DNA from 2 places in the Hydrogenispora ethanolica genome. Region 2 is predicted to be linked to the other one. Evidence: riboswitches for the same ligand, from Rfam matches in the RefSeq annotation. Region 2 holds a riboswitch; the other holds the start of a gene.

Region 1 (8,355 bases), on a different contig from region 2:
GGACTTTTCCTGGATTTGGAGGCATGGAGCAAACCTCCGGCCAAAAGCAGTGGAAGCTGCAAGCTTTTTTCATAATCCTCCAGTTTGCCCAAGGCGCTCTTGACCGCGCCGGCTGCTGTCGCGGAGGCGGAAAGCCCCGATTCATGGTCCATGGACAGACTGACCGCTTGATAGGCCACAGCTAATTCGAAGGTGAGTTCGGACGGCAACAATTCGACCGCCAACGCGGTTAGATCGCGCCACACCGCAGTCATGGACGGCAGCTCCGGATCGCGGCCCGCTTCCAAAAACGCCAAGTTCGTCCGGAGGTCGGTTTTCAGGACACTCACCAGATTGGCCGTGACTTGCTTAACCCGGAGATAGGCCTGGCGGGATTGGAGCAAAAACAGCAACAAAGCGCCCAATCCGCCGCTCAACAGGTTGAAAAGTAGCTGGTTCCACTGGCCCGGTTCCATCGCGGCTCACTCCGATCCCGTACGGCATGGCAGTTCAGGGAGTCCATTTCCAAGTATATGTCCCGGATCGGCCGTTCATGCCGAAAGCCCGCCCCGGTCTTTTCGCCCGTTCTCCCCAAAAGATACGGAAGTCCCATGACTCTTATCCCATCCGGATCATAAGCTAATAGTAGCCTAGTAGCCGGTCATCCCCTACCGGTTTTGCGATCCTCGGATCGCAGATTGAATTTTCGGATAATTCTTACGATTTTATAAGGAAATCGCAACCATGGCCCGCAAAACCGGTTGCGACAATTATCCCACGAAAGGAAGTGCAGTCATGGGCGGCTATAAAAACGGAATCTTTGACGCCAATTTGATATGGATTATCCTGCTGCTCATCATCTTCTGCTGCCTCTGCGGCAACGGTTTCAATTAGCAGGTGTCCCCCCGGAATCCAGACCGGTTCGGCAGAAAACCGGTTCAAGCCCGAGCGCCAGACGCATAAAAACACCCTTCGCCCGCAAGACGGGAGAGGGGTGTTTTTTCAGGGAAAATAGGTCGCACTTAAGATCATGGTGTTCAAATACGCCTTGCGACATATCGAGCTTGAACTCCCCGCCGGGGGCAGCGCGCCCGTGGCTCCCGGAAGGTCAGGAGGACTGTTCGGCGGACCGGGGCCGCGCCGGCGCCTCGGAAATGGCCACCGGCAAGGTAATCACAAAGGTGGTGCCCAGCCCCAACTCGCTTTGGACTTCGATGGCGCCTTGATGCTCGGCAATGATCTGGCGCACAATCGCCAAACCCAAACCGGTGCCTTGGGGACGGGTGGTAAAGAAAGGATCGAAGATCCTGGACAGCCGCTGCGGCGGGATTCCTGCGCCCGAATCGCTGAACTCGATGCGCAATTGCCGCCGTTCCGGCTGATAAGCGGTTTGAATCGTGATTCGTCCCGCGCCGTCCATGGCATCGATCGCATTGAGCAAGATATTCAGGAAAGCCTGCTGCAAGCGCTCGGCGTCGGCGAACAGCCGCGGGGCTTCCGGGCAGAAAATCTTTTCGAAGCGGATTTGGCCGATGCCGTTTTTGAGGGCCGCCAGTTCGAGCGACTCTTCCAGCAGCCGGTGGAGGTCCGCGGATTGAAAAGCGCGCTCCGCCGGACGGGCGAATTTCAACAGCCGCCCGACCAGGTGCTCAAGCCGGTCGACTTCGCGGATGATGAGTTGCGGGAAACGGAACGCGATATCCCCGGGCTCCGTCCGGTCCTGCAAAAATTGGGCGCTGGTCCGGATCGCCCCCAGCGGATTGCGGACCTCGTGGGCGATTCCCGCGGCCAGCTCGCCCATGACCGCCAGTTTTTCCGCCGCGGCGACCCGCTGTCTGAGTTCGCGGACCTCGGTGATATCCTCAAAGGTGACGGCCCATCCGGCCATCCGGCCGTCCCGGTCCCGCAGCGGCGTGGCATGGATCGCCAGCCAGCGCTCCCGGCCGCCATCCGCCACCGCCAGTTCGTATCCTTGATAAGTTTGCCGCGCCGCCAGCGCCGTCTCCAAAATGTTTCGGAACTCCGGTTGCGCCGCGAAGGCCGCGGCCACGGGCTGATCCAGGACCGCCGCTCGCGCCAGCCCGAGAACGGCGCAACCGGCCCAGTTGATGGCGGTGACTTTGCCCGCCGGGTCGATGATGACGAGGCCGGAGCGGATGGCGTCCAGGATGCCGGCGCTATGCCCGGCGCCGGCCGCCGCTTGGGTGTTAATCGGCCGCGGATGGTCGGATTCGGGCGCGCGTTCGGTCAGGAAATGGAAGGCATCAGCGGGGTAGCCGCCGCCAGCGTCCAAACCTAGGTCAGGAAGGAATTGATTCCGGGAGCGGCTGAAGCACCGGACATAGGTGCCGCCGCAGACCAAGGCGAGCAAGGCAAGGAGCGCCCTCCGCCACCTCGGGTTCAAAGTGAATCCACCGAACACCATTTGTAAAAACCTCCAAAAATTATCATACCATAAATTCACAGGGGAATCCATCCATCAGGAGCTACCGCCAAAATCCCCTTAAAGTCCCGTCATTTCTGGCAAAACCCCTCCGCTGCCGGCGGAACCGTGAAACTCTTTTTTAAAATGTGGAATTATCGCGGCCTTTTCGAAAAATGCCAATAAAAAAAACGCCCATTTATCATTTTCCAGTGGCAATTTCCATCAATACCGCCGCTATTCTACTTTCCGGTTCCGGAAATGCGATCGGCGGGACCGGAATGGTATTTTCCAAAAGGTCCAGCTCCACCGGCAGGGCCGCTACTTCATTTTCCAGGGTTTCCAATTGGTTTGACAAGGCTGCCAAGGCCATTTTCGGGACGGCCGTGGCGATTTCCGGGACTGCAAATTCGCTGCGACGGCCGGAATTTTCAATGGGCCGGTCGGGACGGCCGTGGCGATTTCCGGGACTGCAAATTCGCTGCGACGGCCGGAATTTTCAATGGGCCGGATTGGAATTCCAATTTCCGGGAGTAACCACGTTCATTCCGGCTCGTCCGCTCTTTCTCCGGCAGCCGGGACCGGGGGCGGTACCGCTTTTGCGCCAGCTCCCGCCGGCTTCGCTGATTCCGCCGCCGTTCCCCGATGGCATGTTCTGCCCGGAAAACGATATATTGTAATACAGCATTTTGCCAAAGTGTTAACGGGTTTGGAGTGAAAAGCGCGAACGCCTCAGCGCTTTTCGCGAACAAAGCCGTTTACGCTTTATCAAAATGCGATAAGACATTTCCGGACGGGTTGGTGCGATTTCATGCGAAAATGGTGCATTTTTGCCCTCATCCTCTTGCTTTGCGCCGCTTGGGGCGGCGGATCGGCCCGGAGTTGCCTGGCCCAATCCGGCGGGGCCGCGCTGGCTGCGGCGGGCCAGCCACCGGCCGGCGCTGCGTCAGCCGCCGCGCCAAGCCCGCCCTGGTATCAACGGCCGCTGCCGCCGCTGAACCTCTCCCGCTGGACGCTCGGGCTCTTCGCCGCCGCGCTGGCGTTATTGGCCGGGGCCGGCGCTGGCTGCGCCTATCTCCTCTACCGCAGCGGACGCCGGGCGCTGCGGCGGATCGGCCGGGTTGCCCGCAATGCCGCGGTCCTGGCCGATCAGGCAGCCAGCCGGGCGGCCTTGATCGAGAGCCCCTTGGCGGCGCTGATCCGCGCCTTGCGGCAGCGCACCGGCCCAGAACTACAGGCGGCAGTCGCCGACCGGCTCAGCGAACCGGCCCCGCCGGAACTGCAAGCGCATTACGCCAGCCTCGGTCAAACCATCGAACTGCTGGAATGGCTGGGCGCCGAGCTGACCATGGCCGAATGCCTCGGCCGCGGCCTCGACCTTTACTATCGAAATCAACCCGCGCGGGCTCTAGCTTATTTTGAAAAAGCCCGCCGCAAGGCGGAGCAGGTCAAAAAACCGCACTGCCTACCCTGGCACGGCATGGGAATGTGCCTGGCCCGGCTGGGGCGGCGCCCCGAGGCGCTGGCGGCACTGGAGGAAGCCGTAAAACTGTCCGGGTCCGATGCCCTCGTCTGGGCGGACCACGGCAGCCTGCTGGCCCAAATGGAGCGCCTCCCGGAAGCGCTCGCCAGCTACGACCGGGCGGCGGCGCTCGCTCCGTCCGAGGGCGCAGTCCTGCGGGAGCGGGGCCGCATCCTGGCGCTGCTGGGCCGGGACCAAGACGCTTTGGCCGTCTATGAACAGTCGCTGTCCCTCGCTCCCGGGCAGCCGGAGCTGTGGCATGCCCGGTCCAGGCTCCTCAACCGGCTGGGGCGGACCGCCGACGCCCTGGCCGCCTGCGAGCAAGCCACCAGCCGCCGGCCGGACTACAGCGAGGCCTGGCTGGATCAGGGGCGGATGCTCCGCAAGCTGAAACGGCCCGGCGAGGCCCTGGCGGCGCTGGACCGGGTCCCGCCCGGCGATCCGCTGCGGGGCAAGGCGCTCTTTCTCAAAGGATTGCTCCTGGCCGATCTGGCCCGCTTCGACGAGGCGCTTCTGGCCCTCGACCGGGTCGTCGAGACGGAGCCGGGCTCCACCGGATTATGGCTGGCCCGGGCGGGAGTCCTGCGGGCGTTAAACGACGGCCCGGCGGCGTTGCGCGCGGTGGAGCGGGCGCTGGAGATCCAGCCCGGAGCCTCCGGCGCGTGGCAGATCCGGGGCGAAATCCTGGCCGATCTGGGCCGGGACGGCGAGGCGCTGCTGGCCTTCGACCGGGCGCTGGCCATCGCGCCCAGCGCCTCCGTCCGGCAGGCCCAGATCCGTCTGCTCCTCAAGCTGGAGCGCTACCAAGAGGCCCTGCCCCTCGTCGAGCAGGCCCTGGCCGCCGACCCCCAGGCGGAATTCTGGAAGCAAAAAGGAGTCGTCCTCGATCAGTTGGGCCAACCCGACGCGGCGCTGACCGCCTTCGACCGGGCGCTGGAGCTGGAGCCGGATTCGCCCGAGGCCCTATGTTTAAAAGGTTTTATCCTGGCCGAACTGCAGCGGGAGGACGAAGCCCTGGCCCTCTTCGACCGGGCGGCCGCGGCCGCGCCGGATCTGCCCCCGCTGGTCTGGGAGACCATGGGCCGGCTCCATTTGGAACGGAACCAACCGGAGCCGGCCCAAAAGGCGCTGGAACGCGCGGTGCAACTGACTCCCGACTCCGCCGAGGCCTGGACCGGCCTGGGCAAGGCGCTGCTCCATACCGGCCGGCGCGCCGAGGCGTTGGCCGCCCTCGACCGCGCGCTCCGGTTGCAGCCGGGAGCGGCCGAACCCTGGCTCTGGAAGGCTCTGGCCCTCATCGGGCTGGAACGTTTCGAGGAAGCGCTGGTCGCGCTGAATCAGGCCGTGGAGATCGATCCGCACTGCCGGGCCTGGCATATCAAAGGAATGCTCCTGGCCGATCTGAACCGGAACGACGAAGCCATCGCGGCGCTGGACAAAGCCTCGGAGCTCGACCCGCGCAATGGCGAGATCTGGTTCTATAAAGGAAAGACCCTCTACGAACTGGAATGCGACGACGAAGCCCTGGCGGCGCTGGAGGCGGCGCTCCGCTGCGACCCGGATTCACAGGAAGCCCGCTTTTATCTGGGCATCATCCTCCAGGAGCGGGGCCTCCTCGACCAGGCCGGCGCGGCCTTCGCACAAGTCCTGGAGAATGACCCCGGCTTCAGCAAGGGCTGGCTCTTCCAGAGCAACCTGCTCCGCGTCATGCAGCGGCCCGCCGAGGCCCTAGCCGCCATCGACCGGGCCATCGGAGCCGATCCCGCCAACAGTCTGGCCTGGTACTTCAAGGGCATTCTCCACTATGAGCTGCGGGATTTCCGGGCGGCGCTGAACGCTTTCGAAAACGCCATCGCCTTGGGGCCGGAAGTCGGCCAATTCTGGTTCTATAAAGCCTTGGTCCTCGGCGGGCTGGGTTTGAAAGAGGAAGCGGTGGCCGCCTACGCCAGGGCCCACGACCTCGAGCCGGGGCTGGTGGAAGCCTGGGCGCTCAAGGGCTGCCTCCTGGCGGAACTGGGCCGCGCCGCCGAGGCCCTGGCAGCCTGCGACCGGGCCCTGGAGATCGGCACCGAAAGCGCCCGGGCCTGGTTCTACAAGGGCTATGTCCTGTGCCGGCTGGACCGCGCCGCGGAGGCAATCTTTTATATCGAGAAATCGCTCCAGCTGGACCCGGACGATGCGGAAGCCTGGAACCTGCGGGGCCTCATCCACCAGCAGCTGGGGCGGATCGACAAAGCCTTGCACAGCTACTACCAGGCGCTGGAGGTCGATCCGGATTCGGACGAAGCCCATTATCACCTGGCCCGCTGTTGGGCGCTCCAGGGCAACAAGGCCAAGTCGCTGGAACACCTGAAGGCGGCCATCCGGCTGAACCCGGCCAACCTGGAGCTCGCCCGCTCCGACCCTGACTTCGAAGCTTATCGCGGCGATCCCGACTTTGAAGATCTACTCGGGTGAGGGGCGGTCCCGGATCGTCAAAAATAGGTAACAAACCGGCCGCGCCCCTTTACAACCGCCCGCCCGGAGAGTACAATGAATTCGTAGAATTCGCAACCCAAATTGAATATCTCCTTCAGGGCAGGGTGCGGCAGAGTCCAATTCCCGACCGGTGGTAGTGGGTTAACCCCCGAGTCCACGAGCCTAACGGCTGATCTGGTGCGATTCCAGAACCGACGGTACAGTCCGGATGAGAGAAGGCAAATTGGATAACCAAACGCCCTGAAGCGAGCTTCGGGCGTTTTTATTTTTGCGAGGGCTTCGTTACCTCTCAAAGCCGGACCGGCCATAATCTCATTTTTTCAGGTGCGTGATGACAGAATTGACTCCACTGCCTCAAACAGCTATTGAAGTGAACCAAGTCAGCCTGGCTTACCAGAGCGACCAGCCCCCCGAATTGGCGGCCGTCGACCTGACGGTCCGGGAAGGCGATTTCATCAGCCTGGTCGGTCCCAGCGGCTGCGGCAAATCGACCCTGTTGCGGCTGATCGCCGGCGTCCTGACTCCCACCTCCGGGAGCATCACCGTCTTCGGCGAGCGGCAGATCGCCGGCTGGTCCCAGCTGAGCTTCGTGCCGCAGGAGGCTTCGTTGCTCCCCTGGCGGAATGTCCTGGCCAATGTCCGCCTGCCGCTGGAACTCGGCCCCCGGGCCGACGAGGCGGCCATGGACCAAAAAGCCTATGCCGCGTTGGACCTGGTCAACCTCACCGGCGTGGCCGACAAATACCCGCACCAGCTTTCCGGGGGCATGCGCCAGCGGGTCGCCCTGGCCCGGGCGCTGGTGGGCCAGGCGCGCCTGCTGCTGCTGGACGAACCCTTCGCCGCGCTGGACGATATCTCCCGCAACCAGCTCCATTTGGAGCTGCTGCGGATTCAGCGCCGGACCGGCATCACTGTTTTGATGGTGACCCACAATATTTTCGAAGCGGTCTTCCTCTCCCAGGCGGTGGTGGTCATGGGCGAAAAGCCCGGCCGCATCCTGGGCAGCGTCGCCATTGATCTCCCGGCCCAGCGGACGCTGAAGCTTTTGGGCACCCCGGCCTTCGGCAGTCTGGTCGGAGCGGTGCAAGAACTCTTGGAACAAGGTTGGAGCGATTATCATGGCAATGGCCGATAAACCCGGCAACCCGCCGCCGGAGACGCGGCGGCATTCCAGCTATTGGCCGGCCGTCGCCGGAGGACTGGTCTTCCTGCTCTTCTGGCAATTCCTGGCCGGTTTCTATGAACCGTTCATTCTGCCCGCGCCGGCCGAAGTCTGGAGCCGCCTGCTCGAATTCATCCGCGGCGGCCGGCTGGCCGGCCATTTCCTGATGACCTTCAGCGAGGCCTTGGGCGGTTTCGGCTTGGCGGCGCTGACCGCGCTGCCCCTCAGCTACCTGCTGGCGCGCCATCCGGCGCTGGATCAGCTGCTTACCCCGTACATCGTGGGGATCCAGGCGGTCCCCATCGTCGCGCTGGCGCCGCTCCTGGTGATCTGGTTCGGCTTCGGCATCACTTCGAAGCTGCTCATCGCCGCCCTGGTGGCCTTCTTCCCCATTCTCACCAATGGCGTGATCGGACTGCGCGAGGTCGATCCCCGCCTCAAAGAACTGCTCACCATCATGGGGGCCGGGCCGCGGGAGATCTTCTGGAAGCTGGAGTTCCCCTCCGCCCTGCCGGTGCTCTTCGGCGGTCTGAAGCTGGGGATGACGCTCTCGGTCATCGGCGCGGTGGTCGGCGAATTCTCCGGCGCCGGCAAGGGCCTGGGATATCTGGTGAATTTCGCCCGCGGCTCGTTCGACACGCCGCTGATCTTTGTGGCCCTGATCATCCTGGCCCTGCTGGGAATCAGTTTCTACTTGCTGCTGGCCGGATTGGAATACTGGCTGATGCCCTGGAAGCGTCAGCGCTGAACTTATAGCTCGAAACGGTGGAGGTTGAAAATGATGAAGAAACT
Region 2 (8,355 bases):
TTCCGGTAAGCCGGCGTGGCGTCGCCGCTGGCGAAGTCGAAGCCGGGCCCGGTGTAAAAACGGCGGATCGTTCCCGTGGCCGAAGCGTCTTTGACCGGCTGGCCCTCCCCGCCGAAGAGGACGGCGTTCTTGGACCGGGTGGTGCGGGTCCAGCCGAGATGATGGGGGCTGTCATACCATTCCCGGTAGCCGGAGGAGATCGCCAGCGGCTCGCCGAAGGCATTCAGCACCAGGCTGTTCTGATCGGAGAAGCTGTGGCTGGCCGATCCGTAGGGGCTACTCTTGAAACCCAGCATGATATCGTCCCGGCCGCCGAGAGCCGAATGCATGGCCACCCAGCCGATATCCCGGAAGAAACGGCTGCGCGGCAGTTCCGCCAGGCTGCGCGGCGCCAGCTGGCTCTGATCCTTGCGGTAGAGCTGGAAGAGGGTATCGAAGTAGGAGAACTGGTAATAATCCCGGCCGCTGGGATAGCGTTCGAAGATGGTCCGGAAATACTGTAGGAAGTACGGGTCCTGATAAAACAGGGCCAGCTTTTCGAAGATCAGCGCGATATTGGGATTGGGCGCCATAACGTTGCAGAGGTCGCCGAAGGAGGAAGCCGGGAAAGGCTCCAGGTTGTAGAGGGCGAAATAGCCGGTGTTCCGGAAAAAGGGTTTTTGCAGGATCTCCGTCAGGTTCAGCGCCTGCATCGCGTCCAGGAATTGAAAATGCTGATTGGTGGCGGTGGCCCAATAGTTTAAGCCCTCGGACCAGCCGCCGTCGGCGCCGCCCCAGACCGGGAAGCGGCGCAGATAATACTCATAGGCCCAGGCCAGATAGGTCGGGGCCTCGGGCAGGTCCTGATAAAGCACCAATCCGGCGATGCCCAGGGTCGAGATGAAACGCAGCGGATGGCTCAGGGAATTATCGGGCGGCGTCGGCCGGTCCAGACTGAATTTGCGGGTGATATGAGGGAAGAGAATCTTCAGGCGAACGTCCAAGGCTTGCAGGATGGCCCGCCGCTCGGGCGGGGTCAGGGCGTCGTGGGCCCAATCGTAGGCGTAGAGCATCGGCCGGAGCGACTGGATGAAGGCCTCGTCGTTCTCCCGGATATTGATCCCGCCGTTCACATCCCAGCCGGCCAGATGGAGCAGCCAGCGGGCGGCCTCCCGGCCGTAGACGGGGTCGCCGCTGAGCAGGTAGGAGAAGGCGTATTGTTGGGCCTGGCTTCCGGCGTAAAAAGCGGTTTGGTAGCCCTTCCGCCAGATCTCGCGGCCGTCGAAGCCCTTGCCGTGCGGCGCGGGCGGCTCATCGGGCAGCGGCAGTCCGGACGGGGGGATCAGCACATTCTTGAAAACCGCCGGATACTCCCGGCGCTGCCGCATCGCCATGACGAAGCGCCGGAACTCCGGCAACTCCGATCGCGTGAGCATCAGCCGCGGGTGATCACCGGGAATCCGCGGCGTCAGGAATTGCACCCGTTCCGCCACCAGCGCCGCGTCATTCGAACCAAATTCGGCTTGGATCGCGGTCCCGGGCCAACATATCAAGAGGAGTAATAATAGGCTTAATAACCGTTTCATGAAGCATGACACCTCGATTTATTTAGGTTGGAACCGTTTGCGCCGTCAAGCGTTAGACGTTCCGCCGGTTGCTTTGGTTGAGGGATTCCCGGATATTATTTTGTTAGGAAATGGTTAACCCTCTTGCCGAATGTCGAAAACTCGGTTATCATAAGGGTAATATTCGTGCTATGAATTGAATAACCTTCGGGGTCGGTGCAATTCCGAGCCGGCGGTAAAGCCCGCGAGCCTCTTTGGAGGCAGATTTGGTGAGATTCCAAAGCCGACAGTACAGCCTGGATGGGAGAAGGTATGCCTTGAATTTCAGCGATGTCCATCATCGACCCGAAGCGTATTGGCCGGGTCGATTTTTTATTTGATAAAGACTTAGCACCGGGGGCAAGTTTAGGATGGATCGGATGGGAGGAAGCTTGAAATATGAATGACGAGTCGGGTTCGGAACGGGAGATCTCGGAAAGCCGGATCGCGGCTGCGGATCGCCGCTATATGAAACGGGCTTTGGAACTGAGCAAGCGCGGCCAGGGGCGGACCTGCCCCAATCCGTTGGTGGGCGCGGTCATTGTCAAGGAGGGACGGGTCATCGGCGAAGGCTGGCATCGGGGGTCGGGCCTGCCGCACGCCGAGATCGAAGCCTTGCGCTCCTGCACCGAAGACCCGCGCGGCGCGACGATCTATGTCACGCTGGAGCCCTGCAATCATTTCGGGCGGACGCCGCCCTGCTCGGAGGCTTTGATCGCGGCGGGCATCGCCGAAGTCCAGTACGCCATCGCCGATCCCAATCCGGTGGCCGGGGGCGGCGCCGCCCGCTTGGCCGGGGCCGGGGTGAAGGTGGCCGGCGGCGTTGGCCGCAGGGAAGCCTTGGAGCTGAACCGGCGTTTTTTCCACTTCTGTCTGACCGGCCGGCCCTGGGTGATTCTGAAGGCCGCCATGAGTCTCGACGGCAAGATCACCGGCGCCACCGGCCAATCGCAGTGGATCACCGGCCCGGCGGCCCGCCGGGTGGTGCACCGGCTCCGCTCGGAAGTTGCGGCGGTGCTGGTCGGGGTGGAAACGGTGCGGGCCGACGATCCGCAACTGACCAACCGGACGGCCCGGCCGGCAGTCCGCCAGCCGTTGCGGGTGGTCTTCGACAGCAACCTGCGTCTGCCGGATCAGAGTAAACTGGTGCGGGAGAGTCCGGAGCAACTGATCGTTTTTTGCACCCGCAAGGCCGGGGCGGAGCGGATCCAACAGCTGTCCCGGTCCGGCGTCCGGGTGATCCGGCAGGAAGGGGACGGCGCGGTGGACCCGGCGGGCGCGCTGGAAAGCCTCGGCGGGATGGGGGTGCAGTCCGTCCTGGCGGAAGGCGGAGCCGGTGTCTTCACTTCGCTGGTCCGGGCGGATCTGGTCAATGAATATTACCTGTTTTACGCGCCGTTCTTCATCGGCGGCCCGACCGCCAAAGGAGTGGTCGGCGGCCCGGGCGTGGCGGTGCTGGCGGAAGCGCCGCGGTTGACCGTCGCCGGGGTGCGGCGGGTTGGGAATGATGTGTTGGTCCATGCGTACCGGGAGGAGTTGGCGACATGTTTACCGGTTTGATTCAAGCGGTCGGAACCGTGCTGGAACGGCAGGTCACGGCGCGGGCGGCGCGGTTGAAGATCCGGACCGATTTGGCGGAGGGCCTGCGCTTGGGCGACAGCGTGGCGGTGAACGGCGTCTGTCTGACCGCCGCGCGGTTGGGCGGCGGCTGGTTCAGCGCCGACGTGATGCCGGAGACCTGGCGGAGCAGCAATTTGTCGTTTTTGAAACCGGGCGCGGCGGTGAACCTGGAGCCGGCCCTGGCCCTCGGCGACCGGCTCGGCGGCCATCTGGTCAGCGGCCATGTCGAGGGGATCGGCCGGATCCTTCGGATCGAACGGCAAAATAACGCGGTCCTGATCCGGATCGGCTTTCCGAAGCAATTGGCCCCCTGGATCGTCCATAAAGGGTCCATCGTGGTGAACGGCATCAGCCTGACCGTTCAGGCGCTGGCCGGGACCGAATTCATGGTCTCCCTGATCCCCCATACCTACCGCGAGACCAACTTTCCCGGGCTTAAAGCGGGCGACCCGGTCAATCTGGAGACCGACCTGCTGGCCAAGTACGGGCGGCAGGGGGATGCGGCCGTTGCGGAGGAGCCGGGCCGGGGCAAGGGAATCAGCGTCGAGTTCCTGGCGGAACACGGATTTTGATAAATAGCATTCATAACGTGACTTTTCTGTGGAAGTAAGGAGGAATCATCATGAATACGATTCAGGAAGCCATTGAAGAGATCCGGCTGGGCCGGATGGTGATCGTGGTCGACGACGAGGACCGCGAGAATGAAGGCGATCTGCTGATGGCGGCGGCGAAGGTCACGCCGGAGGCGGTCAACTTTATGGTCAAGTACGGCCGGGGGGTGTTGTGCGCGCCGCTCACCGCGGCCGCGGCCCAGCGGTTGAATATTCCGCCGATGGTCAGCCGCAACGCCGAGTCGATGGGGACGGCCTTCGGAATCTCGGTCGATCACCGGGACAGCACGACCGGCATCTCCGCCGGGGAACGGGCGCTGACCATTCAGGCGCTGGCCGATCCGGAGTCCGGGCCGGACGATCTGGTGCGGCCGGGGCATATCTTTCCAGTGATCGCCAAGGACGGCGGAGTGCTGGTCCGGGCCGGGCATACCGAGGCCGCGGTGGACCTGGCGCGGCTGGCTGGCCTGGAACCGGCCGGGGCGATCTGCGAGATCCTGAACGAGGACGGCACCATGGCCCGCCGGCCCGATCTGGAGCGTTTCGCCGCGGACCACGGCCTGAAGATGATCAGCGTCGCCGATCTGATCGCCTACCGCAATGCCCAGGAGCAAGTGGTGCGGCGCGAGGCGGAGACGCTTCTGCCCAACCAGTACGGGACCTTCAAGATGTACGGCTACGCCACCATTTACGGGCATCAGGAACATCTGGCGCTGGTCTACGGCGATCTGGAAGGAAAAGTTCCCCTGGTGCGGGTCCATTCCGAGTGCCTGACCGGGGACGCGTTGGGGTCCTATCGCTGCGACTGCGGCGAGCAGTTGCGCAAGGCGATGGAGCTGATCGCGGCGGAAGGCGCCGGGGTCGTTCTCTACTTGCGCCAGGAGGGCCGGGGCATCGGCCTCTTGAATAAGCTCAAGGCATATGAGCTGCAGGATCAGGGCCAGGATACCATCGAGGCCAACGAGTCGCTGGGCTTTGAGGCCGACCTGCGCGACTACGGGGTGGGCGCGCAGATCCTGCGCGATTTGGGTCTGACCAAGATCCGGCTGCTCACCAACAATCCCCGCAAGCTGATCGGCCTGACCGGGCACGGCCTGGAGATCGTCGAACGGGTGCCTTTAACCGTGCCGGTGCGGCCGGCCAATCAATTTTATATGGAGACCAAACAGAAGCGGATGGGGCATTTGTTGGAAGAATGATTGGTTTTTGATTCTGTGTTGCTATCGAATAAAGGAGGATACATGACCATGAACATCATCGAAGGATATTTAGGCGGCAGGGACTTTCGGATCACCATTGTGATCAGCCGGTTCAACAGCTTCATCACCCAGCACCTGCTGGACGGGGCGGAGGACGCGCTGAAACGGCACGGCATCGCCGATGAAAAGATCACGGTAGTCTGGGTGCCGGGCGCTTTTGAGATCCCGGCGGTCGCCAAAAAGGCCGCCGAGTCCGGGAAGTATGACGCCGTAATCTGCCTGGGGGCGGTGATCCGCGGCGCCACGCCCCATTTCGATTATGTGGCGGCCGAGGTCTCCAAGGGAGTGGCGGCGGTGGGCATGGCCACCGGGGTGCCGGTAATTTTCGGCGTCTTGACCACCGACAGCATTGAGCAGGCCATCGAACGGGCCGGAACCAAGGCCGGCAACAAAGGCTGGGACGCGGCCATCTCCGCGCTGGAGATGGCCGATCTGAGCGGGAAGCTCTAAAACGCGGCCTCGGGTAAGGATTCAATGTAAAAAGCCGGTAGGAGCTCTGAATGAGTTCCGACCGGCTTTGGCGACAAATATTAAATAACCCTGCGGCCTATGCCGCAGAAGCATGATGAAAGCAAAGGTTTGCTTCGGCTATTTTACCCGCTTGACTTCGACCTGTACTTCATTGTCCAATTCTTGGATCATCTGCCGCAATTGTTGATGTTCTTGTTGATTTTGAAGTTTGAGATGGAGAACTTCGGATTGCAAGGAGCTAAGTTCGGCCTTCACTTCGGAAAAGCCTTGTTCAACTTGCTGGTTGAGCAATTGGAGGCCTTCGCCAAAGGTCCGAAACTGTGCCCGCAGATCTTCAAGCAATACCGCTACTTGCCGATCATCCATTCCAATAACACCTCCAAGCGGACTCATAACGAATTGATTGTATCATATTTCGGCAGGGACGACTACGAATACTTTTCTTATTTATACCATTATTCAAAGAATCTCGTCAGAGTCTTCATTTACCGCTCGTCGGCGGAAGTGATGGTTTTTATCAAGTGGCTTTTCAATTCAACAATTGAGAGTATTCCATGCATTGAAGGGGTACGCCGGATTGGGAGAAGAGGGGGGTGTTCAAAAAGTTGTAACAATCTGGCTTGAAAAGTGAATCACTTGATGATATAATCAAAACTGAAATCGGGCACGCAACTCAATTGGTGTTTTTTATGCGGCAATTATTCGTTAATGAGCGGTTCTGCTTAAATAACGAAATGAGCGCGGTCTGTACAACCGGCGTTTAAAAGTGATTCGTTACATGATAGGGAAAAGAAAGCGGAAATAGATGAAACATTAATGGGCACGTAGCTCAAAATAAGGAGACTGTTGATGACTTCCTTGGAAGAATTGGCAAAAAAACTGAATGTATCGCGGGCCACCTTGGATCGGGTGATCCATGACCGGCCTGGTGTCAAAAAAGAGACCAAAGAGCTTATTCTAAAGCGGATTAACGAGATAGGCTACAAACCGAATAGTGCCGGGAAAGCTCTGGCTCTTCAGAAAAAACTGAATTTTGGGATTATTCTCTCTTCCGATTTGACTCCGGAGGATAATACGTTATTTTCGCTAATCCTTGAAGGAATGCAGTTGTGTATCGAGCGTCTCCAGAATCGTGGGGTCAATTTCATTATCCGCCGCATGACCACTGGCCGGGCCGAGGACCAGGTAAAGGCGATCGACGAGTTTATTAAAATGGGGGTTACCGGGATTGCGATTTGTCCGGAAGGAGAACGAAAGAAAGAGATTCCGGCTGCCGTGCAACGGGCCAGGGAAAAAGGGATCATCGTAACCTGTTACTTCAATCATATTGAGGCGGACTTCAACTATTTCGTGGGTTCAGACAGCGCCAAGGAGGGACGGGTGGCGGTGGATCTGCTGGAAAAGTTCATGCACGGTGCCGGCGAAGTGGCGCTCTTTTCGGGATTTCTCCATAATACGGTTCATCAGACCCGAATCGCCAGCGCGGTGAGTAAGATTCATGAATACGACAACCTGCGGATCGTGGCCAATGTTTCGGGAAATTACACCGAAAATATCGCTTACAATTCCTGCCTGGAGATCATCCGGAACCATCCTGACGTGAAGGGGATTATCGCCAGTTGTGGCGGAATCGCCGGAATTGTAACCGCTTTAAAAGAATGCAATCAGTTCGATAAAGTGAAAGTGATTTTCTTCGATTTCACCACGAAGGCTGAGATATTCGTAATGGAAGGCCTGGTTGATGCACTGATTGGCGTGGACTTAATCAAATTGGGCTATTGCACCATCAAATCCCTGTACGAACTCGCAATCTACGGCTTTGCCAATGAGATTGAAACGACCATGCCGATGCTGGTTAAAACGAAGGAATCGTTATAAGAATTCTTCGATAAAAATTTTTGTTTAAAATTGTGCACGCAGCTCATTTTGATTAAGTGCCTAACTGAGGCGATTTGAGGCTAAGGAGGGATGGATGGCATTTTGAGTTTTTGAGTTCTAAAAGGATAAAAAAGGGGGAAGTTAAGTTGAAGTTGCAAAGAACCAGAAAGTTTTGGCCTCAAGTATTGTTTGGGATGTTCATCGTGGCGTTGTGTGCCGGCTTTGGAATAACCTGGGGTGGTTCGGTAGACGCCGCCAAGGGCAAACCCTATGCCGGAACCAAGATCCGTTTTCTGGCGGGTAATCATAACTGGACCGAACTGCTGCGGCCTTATTTTAAGGAATTTACCGAACGGACGGGAATTGAGATTGAATTCGAATCTCTGCCGGAGGAACAGCTAAGCACGAAGTTGGCGGTGGAGTGTACGTCCCGCTCCAAAAGCTTAGATGTATTCATGTTCCGTCCGCTTCAAGAGGGCCGGCTCTTCATGAAAAACGGCTGGCTGCAAGAGATCGATGGGCTGGTTCAGAAGGACAAGGCTTTCGATCTCAAGGACTTTATTCCCTCCACCCTCGAAGTGGTGAAAGACAAGGACAAGATCGCCGGCGTACCTATCGTCACTGAAAGAGAAATCCTCTATTACCGCAAAGACCTATTCAAAAAGTATAAATTAAATCCCCCGAAGACATTGGATGAGTTAATGGCGACCGCCAAGCGATTGAATGATCCGAGCAACGGCATCTACGGGTTTGTGGCAAGAGGCCAGCGGGCAGCGGCCGTAACCCAATTCTCCAGTTATTTGCGAGGCTTTGGCGCTGATTTCATGAAAGACGGCAAAGCCACCATCAATACGCCGGAAGCCATTAAAGCCTTCCAGTTTTACGGCGATATCTTGAGAAATTATGGCGCGCCGGGCGTCCTGAACATGAACT

Evidence for each region. Region 2 has a riboswitch for FMN ahead of ribD (bifunctional diaminohydroxyphosphoribosylaminopyrimidine deaminase/5-amino-6-(5-phosphoribosylamino)uracil reductase RibD). Riboswitches for the same ligand answer to the same signal wherever they lie in the genome.
Region 1: another riboswitch for FMN. It lies ahead of EDC14_RS12630 (ABC transporter ATP-binding protein); the one in region 2 lies ahead of ribD (bifunctional diaminohydroxyphosphoribosylaminopyrimidine deaminase/5-amino-6-(5-phosphoribosylamino)uracil reductase RibD).

The regions. Positions count from the first base shown of each region.
Region 1 is NZ_SLUN01000014.1:92,381-100,735, reverse strand. Features, by position in the region: gene EDC14_RS12645 (hypothetical protein) at 1-455, opposite strand, end outside; gene EDC14_RS26800 (hypothetical protein) at 724-873, shown strand; gene EDC14_RS12640 (two-component system sensor histidine kinase NtrB) at 1,088-2,404, opposite strand; gene EDC14_RS27565 (tetratricopeptide repeat protein) at 3,213-6,380, shown strand; FMN riboswitch at 6,488-6,625, shown strand; gene EDC14_RS12630 (ABC transporter ATP-binding protein) at 6,733-7,536, shown strand; gene EDC14_RS12625 (ABC transporter permease) at 7,520-8,311, shown strand; gene EDC14_RS12620 (ABC transporter substrate-binding protein) at 8,345-8,355, shown strand, end outside.
Region 2 is NZ_SLUN01000004.1:43,678-52,032, forward strand. Features, by position in the region: gene EDC14_RS04645 (DUF4962 domain-containing protein) at 1-1,565, opposite strand, end outside; FMN riboswitch at 1,744-1,860, shown strand; gene ribD (bifunctional diaminohydroxyphosphoribosylaminopyrimidine deaminase/5-amino-6-(5-phosphoribosylamino)uracil reductase RibD) at 1,983-3,143, shown strand; gene EDC14_RS04655 (riboflavin synthase) at 3,128-3,775, shown strand; gene EDC14_RS04660 (bifunctional 3,4-dihydroxy-2-butanone-4-phosphate synthase/GTP cyclohydrolase II) at 3,820-5,013, shown strand; gene ribH (6,7-dimethyl-8-ribityllumazine synthase) at 5,062-5,523, shown strand; gene EDC14_RS04670 (hypothetical protein) at 5,662-5,910, opposite strand; gene EDC14_RS04675 (substrate-binding domain-containing protein) at 6,394-7,422, shown strand; gene EDC14_RS04680 (ABC transporter substrate-binding protein) at 7,569-8,355, shown strand, end outside.